Regions from separate parts of the Bradyrhizobium sp. MI1.3 genome, predicted to be linked through region 2. Evidence: riboswitches for the same ligand, from Rfam matches in the RefSeq annotation. Region 2 holds a riboswitch; the other holds the start of a gene.

Region 1 (3,406 bases), on a different contig from region 2:
GTTGGCCGAGAGCTTGAACACCTTGCGACCGGGCTCCGCCACCGGAGTCTTGCCGGGCGTATAGGGCGCAATATCGAGAATGCCGGGATTCGGCACTGGGCGGGACATCTTCAACTCCGGAGTGGCTTAAGCGGTTCGCGACTTACGATTTCGGCCCGGTCGGGGGCACCGTATAGCGCGTTGCGTGGCTGCCGACGAGGGCCGTGGAGCGCACCGAGGCCCCCGCTTCGATCAGGGCAGCCTTGATCTTGTCGAGGCTGCTCGTCGCGGTGACCGAGACCAGCAGCGCGGCGCCGTCGAAGGCGGTGTCGGGCACCGCCACGATCTCGGCGAGCGGCGACAGGGCGCGCGCAACTTCGGCGTTCCACCCTGACACGCGTACGCTGAAGGTCTCGACCTCCGTCACCAGGGCGCTGTCGGCGACGCGCGAGACCGCGAACACCGGCAACGCCGCCGGATGGTCGGCGCGCTCGACAAAGGGTAGCCGCGCGATGATCTTTGGCGCGCCGGCTTCTTCCAGCGACAGCCACCACGGCGTGCGGCTCGAGGTTGCCGAGACCAGCGCAAGGTCGCCCTTGGATTTCGCGACGGCCTCGACCGCCGCCTGCGCGCTGAAATGCGCGACGTAAGGCACGGTGAAGCCGAAATGGAATCGCGCGGAATCGCGCATGGCCGGCTCGCTTGCCGAGATGTCGGCGTGCACCGAGAATGGCGCCTGGACGTAAGTGAACGTCGCGATGATCACGCGCCAGATGCTCTCGACCGTGTCGAGCGGCAGGATGCCGCGATGGCGCTGGACGAGGTCACGCATCATGGCGGCCTCGCGCGCGGGACGGAACGCCGAGCCGACCTCCTGGGTCTGCTTCACCTGGATCAGGCGGTCGATGATGTCGCCGCGCTGCATCAGCAGGCGATGCATGCCCTCGTCGATCGCGTCGATCTCCTTGCGCAATTCCTGGAGCGATGGTGGCGCGGGCGGACGTTGGGACATGTCTGACAGGTGCTGTTGAGGGGCGTTCCAATGCGGATCAGTCGAGCCGTCACCGCTACGATGGATGTCCTGATTAGGCAGTCGGGGCTGCGAAAGCAAAGAGAAATGCAAAGGGAAATCGGGCCCTTTCCGCCGGCGGCGCGGCAGGCGAATTTGGTCGATCCGGGCCGCGACTTGACGAAAACCGTCCAAGACGGTAGTTTTTATCCGTTCCGTGGTCATTTGAGCCGGCCGGCTTGCAGCCACGTTAAAAAACTCGCTAAACAGGCCGGGGACCCTTTCGATCCCGGCCGAACCTATCGTTCAGGCCGGGTTTTTCATGGCCTGATGTCAATGCGGTCACTTCTACGATCGCAAACGAGGTCGATGGTCAGATGGTTGGCGTCCAGTCAATTCCCAGTCCCGCGATCACTGCCGACGAGCGGTCGCACGAGGTGGATCGTCCGAGCTCGCAGGTTGCGCAGTTCGGCACGAAGCAGCCGCTGCAGCTCGATTGCGGTGTCGATCTCAGCCCGTTCCAGATCGCCTACCAAACCTACGGCGAGCTCAATGCCGATCGCTCCAATGCGATCCTGATCTGCCATGCGCTGACCGGCGACCAGCACGTCGCCAATGTGCACCCTGTCACCGGCAAGCCCGGCTGGTGGGAGACCTTGGTCGGCCCCGGCCGACCGCTCGATCCCAGCGAGTATTTTATCATCTGCTCCAACGTGATCGGCGGCTGCATGGGCTCGACCGGTCCGGCTTCGATCAATCCCGCGACGGGCAAGGTTTGGGGCCTCGATTTCCCCGTCATCACCATCCCCGACATGGTGCGCGCGCAGGCGATGCTGATCGACCGGCTCGGCATCGACACGCTGTTCGCAGTCGTCGGCGGCTCGATGGGCGGCATGCAAGTGCTGCAATGGACTGCGGCGTATCCGACTCGGGTATTCTCCGCGCTGGCGATTGCCTGCTCGACACGACATTCGGCGCAGAACATCGCGTTCCACGAGCTTGGCCGTCAGGCGGTGATGGCCGATCCCGACTGGCACCAAGGCGGCTATGCCGATCACGGCATCCATCCGCATCGCGGGCTCGCTGTCGCTAGGATGGCGGCGCACATCACCTATCTTTCGGACGCCGCGCTGCATCGAAAATTCGGCCGGCGCATGCAGGACCGCGAGCTGCCGACCTTCTCGTTCGACGCCGACTTCCAGGTCGAGTCCTATCTGCGCTACCAGGGCTCGTCCTTTGTCGAGCGCTTCGACGCCAACTCCTATCTCTATCTGACCCGCGCGATGGATTATTTCGACATCGCCGGCGACCATGGCGGCGTGCTGGCGAAGGCGTTCGCGGGAATCCAGACCCGCTTCTGCGTGGTTTCTTTCACCAGCGACTGGCTGTTCCCGACCTCGGAATCGCGCGCGCTGGTGCACGCCCTGAATGCGTCGAGCGCGCGGGTGTCCTTCGCCGAGATCGAGACCGATCGCGGTCACGACGCGTTCCTGCTCGACGTGCCCGAGTTCTTCGACATTGCCCGTGCCTTCCTGCAGTCGGCAGGCAAGGCGCGCGGGCTTACCGCCAGGACTGCTTAACAAGGACGGCTAGTCATGTCTGTACAGGAAGCGCTGCCGCTGGGCGGCCTTGCGACCGGGCAGCCCGGCGATTTTCGCGCCGACCATGTGCTGGTGGCCGAGATGGTCAAGCCGGGCTCGAAGGTGCTCGACGTCGGCTGTGGCGAGGGCGACCTGCTCCAGCTGCTGGAGACCCGCGGCATCGACGGCCGCGGCATCGAGCTGTCACGCGAGGGCGTCAACCGCTGCGTCGCCAAGGGTCTTGCGGTGGTGCAGGGCGATGCCGACACCGATCTCGTGAATTATCCCGATGACGCCTTCGACTACGTGATCCTGTCGCAGACGTTGCAGGCGACCCGGCAGCCGAAAGTGGTGCTGGAGAATTTGCTGCGCATCGGCCGCCGCGCCATCGTGTCGTTCCCGAATTTCGGCTTCTGGAAGATGCGGCTCCAGCTCCTGATCGGCGGCCACATGCCGCGCACGGAGAATCTGCCGGCAAGCTGGTATGACACCGCCAACATCCATTTCTGCACCATCAAGGATTTCGTCGAGCTCTGCGACGCGATCGACGTCAAGATGGAACGTGCCGAGGCGCTCGACCTCTACGGCCGCCCGCTGCGGCTGCGGATGCCCTGGTGGGTGTGGAATCTGTTCGGCGAGCAGGGCGTGTTCTTGCTGACGCGAGGCGGCAGGAAATAGGATTCCCGTAGCCCGGATGAAGCGTAGCGCAATCCGGGATTCTATCCGCGGAGGCGAAGGCCCCGGATTTCGCTTTCGCTCCCTCCAGGCTACGCGACGGAGCGTGTGGCGACGCCTTCGCGCTAATGCGCCGGCAACGACCGCGCATCGCGCGCCGGCC
Region 2 (3,406 bases):
GAAGCGCCTTCAGAAGGAGGTGATCGACGTGCATCCGGATCTGGTGATCTGGCAGGTCGGCACCAATGCGGTGCTGCGCAATCTCGATCCCGGCGATACCGCCAAGCTCGTCGAGGACGGCATCAGCCGCATCCAGGCTGCCGGCGGCACCGACGTCGTGCTGGTCGATCCGCAGTATTCGCCAGCCGTCAACCAGCGCGCCGAGAGCGCCGGCAAGATGGTGAAGCTGCTCGGCAAGGTCGCTGAGCTCCGTCACGTCGGCATCTTCCCGCGCTTCGAGGTGATGCGCGACTGGCACGAGAAGCAATCGCTTCCGGTCGAGAGCTTTGTGATCGCCGACGGCCTGCACATGAACGATTGGGGCTACGCCTGCTTCGCCCAGCTCCTCGGCGACGACATCATCCGCTCCGTCGGCCAGATCAAGCTCGGCGTGAACGTGCCCGCGGACGTGCGGACGTACCGGCCGATGTAGCTTGGTGCCGTAGGGTGGGCAAAGGCGCGCTCTTCGCGCGCCGTGCCCACCATCTATCGGCACCGCGATCGTGAAGGGTGGGCACGCTTCGCTTTGCCCACCCTACGATTCCGAGTGTGTGGCTACGCCTTCTCCAGCGCCGCGGTCAGATCCTCGATTAGATCATCCGCGTGCTCCAGCCCCGCCGAGAAGCGGATGAATCCCTCGCTGATGCCGAGCGCGGCGCGGTCCTCCGGCTTGAGGCGCTGATGCGTCGTGGTGGCGGGGTGCGTGACGAGGCTCTTGGCGTCGCCGAGATTGTTCGAGATCTTGGCAAGCTTGAGCTCGTTGAGCACGCGGAACGCCGCCTGCTTGCCGCCCTTGACCTCGAGGCCGACCAGCGTCGAGCCGCCGCGCATCTGCTTCTTCACCAATGCCGCCTGCGGATGATCGGCGCGGCCGGGAAACACCAGCCGCGAAATCTTCGGATGGCTCGCCAGCACGTCCGCGATGCGCGCGGCCGTCTCGGTCTGCGCGCGCACGCGCACGGCGAGCGTCTCCAGGCCCTTGAGCAGCACCCAGGCGTTGAACGGCGAGATCGACGGGCCGGTCTGGCGCATGAAATTGTGGATGTGCTCGGCGATGAACGCCTCCGAGGACAGGATGATGCCGCCGAGACAGCGGCCCTGGCCGTCGATGTGCTTGGTCGCGGAATAGACCACGACGTCGGCGCCGAGCGCGAGCGGGCTCTGCCAGATCGGCGTGGCGAACACGTTGTCGACGACGAGCCGCGCGCCGCCGCTGTGCGCGATCTCGGCAATGCCGGGAATGTCGAGCACGTCGAGCGTCGGATTGGTCGGGCTCTCCAGGAAAAACGTCTTGGTGTTCGGCTTCATGGCGCGCTGCCACTGGTCAAGATCGAGGCCGTCGACCAGCGTGGTCTCGATGCCGTAGCGCGGCAGCAAATCCTGCACGACGTAGAGACACGAGCCGAACAGCGCGCGCGAGGCCACGACGTGATCGCCGGCCTTCAGCGGCGCCAGGATCGCCGTCGTCACCGCGGCCATGCCGGTCGCGGCGGAACGTGCCGCTTCGGCGCCTTCGAGCTCGATCATGCGGCGCTCGAACATCGCGATGGTCGGATTGGAGTAGCGTGAATAGATGAAGCCGGGGTCCTCGCCCTTGAACCGCGCCTCGCACTCCTCGGCGCTGTTGTAGACGTAGCCCTGGGTCAGGAACAGCGACTCCGAGGTCTCGCCATATTGCGAGCGCAGGGTGCCGGAATGAACCAGGCGAGTTTCGGGACGGTATTGCGCGGTTGGCGCCGGGGACTTCGACATAGGACCTCCTGAAGTGACCATCGAAAATGGCCACAAAAAAACCGGCCTGGAATATTTCCACGGGCCGGGATCACAGAGGTCCCCGGCCTGTTTAGCGACTTATTTAACGTGGCTGCAAGCCGGCCGGCTCAAATCACCACGGGATAAGTCATGCTCATATTCCGCAATGCCCTTTCCGTCAAGACGTCCATCGGATAGCCGTAAAACGCTCATATTTCCCGCATGTCGGGATGTGTTTGATCCCTGATGAGGACCCCGGGTTGACGTTCACGGTCGCCGCCGACGCCAATGGTATCCTGCCCGACCGCATGATCGCGGCGATGGCGGAGGGCGGTCTCATCCTGCCCGCTTACGACTTCGTCGAAAGCCAGATCCAGCCGGCGAGCCTCGATTTGCGTCTCGGCGATATCGCCTATCGCGTTCGCGCCAGCTTCCTGCCTGGTCCCGGCGCCACCGTTGCCGAGCGCATCGACGAATTGAAGCTGCACGAGTTCAGTCTCGCCGACGGCGCGGTGCTGGAGACCAACTGCGTCTACATCGTGCCGCTGCTCGAAAGCCTCGCGTTGCCGCCGGAGATCGTCGCGGCCGCCAACCCGAAGAGCTCGACCGGCCGGCTCGACGTCTTCACCCGCGTGATCGCCGACGGCACCCGCCGCTTCGACATGATCGGTGCCGGCTATCACGGCCCGCTCTATGCCGAGATCAGCCCCAAGACGTTCCCGGTGCTGGTCAGCGAGGGCTCGCGCCTGAGTCAGGTACGCTTCCGCACCGGCGATGCCATCCTCAACATCGACGACCTCGAGGCGCTGCACGCGACCGAACGTCTCGTCGATATCGACGATGCCGATCTCACCGGCGGCGTCGCCGTCTCCGTAGATCTCTCCGGCGAGAAGAGCGGCGGCTTCGTCGGCTACCGCGCCAAGCGCCACACCGGCGTGATCGACGTCGATCGCCGCGCCGGCTATTCCGTCGAGGAGTTCTGGGAGCCGATCTCGGCCCGTCCCGACGGCAGTCTCATCCTCGATCCCGGCGAGTTCTATATCCTGGCGTCGAAAGAGGCGGTGCAGGTGCCGCCCGATTACGCCGCGGAGATGGTGCCGTTCGATCCGCTGGTCGGCGAGTTCCGCGTGCATTATGCCGGATTCTTCGATCCCGGCTTCGGCTATGCCGGCGCCGGCGGGTTGGGGTCGCGCGCCGTGCTCGAAGTGCGCTCGCGCGAGGTGCCGTTCATCCTCGAGCACGGCCAGATCGTCGGCCGCCTCGTCTATGAAAAGATGCTGGCGCGCCCCGACGCCATGTACGGCCAGCGCATCGGCTCAAATTACCAGGCCCAGGGGCTGAAGCTGAGCAAGCATTTCCGGGTGTAGGGATAGGCTCACCTTCCGCTGTCATGCCCCGGCTTGACCGGGGCATCCAGTACGCCGCAGCCTATCGGTTCGATCACATCCGCCTCTGGAATACTGGATCGCCCGATCAAGTCGGGCGATGACACCGAATCTGTGTCAGGATAATAAGCGAATCCGGGCTACGTCCGAGGTGGCGAAATGACAGATCAATCCGAACTCGACGCAAAAATCCTCGACGACGTCGCAGACGCGCTGATCTATTCGGATCG

What was found. Region 2 has a riboswitch for S-adenosylmethionine ahead of AC0L3A_RS32710 (O-succinylhomoserine sulfhydrylase). Riboswitches for the same ligand answer to the same signal wherever they lie in the genome.
Region 1: it holds a riboswitch for S-adenosylmethionine, as region 2 does, so the genes downstream of both, metX (homoserine O-acetyltransferase MetX) here and AC0L3A_RS32710 (O-succinylhomoserine sulfhydrylase) in region 2, are expected to answer to the same signal.

Annotation. Positions count from the first base shown of each region.
Region 1 covers NZ_JBVVPQ010000028.1:16,357-19,762, forward strand. The annotation lists gene hisC (histidinol-phosphate transaminase) at 1-108, opposite strand, end outside; gene AC0L3A_RS21090 (chorismate mutase) at 143-991, opposite strand; SAM riboswitch at 1,196-1,275, shown strand; gene metX (homoserine O-acetyltransferase MetX) at 1,366-2,568, shown strand; gene metW (methionine biosynthesis protein MetW) at 2,584-3,246, shown strand; gene AC0L3A_RS21105 (alpha/beta fold hydrolase) at 3,369-3,406, opposite strand, start outside.
Region 2 covers NZ_JBVVPQ010000069.1:3,279-6,684, forward strand. The annotation lists gene AC0L3A_RS32705 (SGNH/GDSL hydrolase family protein) at 1-472, shown strand, start outside; gene AC0L3A_RS32710 (O-succinylhomoserine sulfhydrylase) at 595-1,791, opposite strand; SAM riboswitch at 1,862-1,941, opposite strand; gene AC0L3A_RS32715 (2'-deoxycytidine 5'-triphosphate deaminase) at 2,022-3,158, shown strand; gene AC0L3A_RS32720 (PAS domain-containing protein) at 3,336-3,406, shown strand, end outside.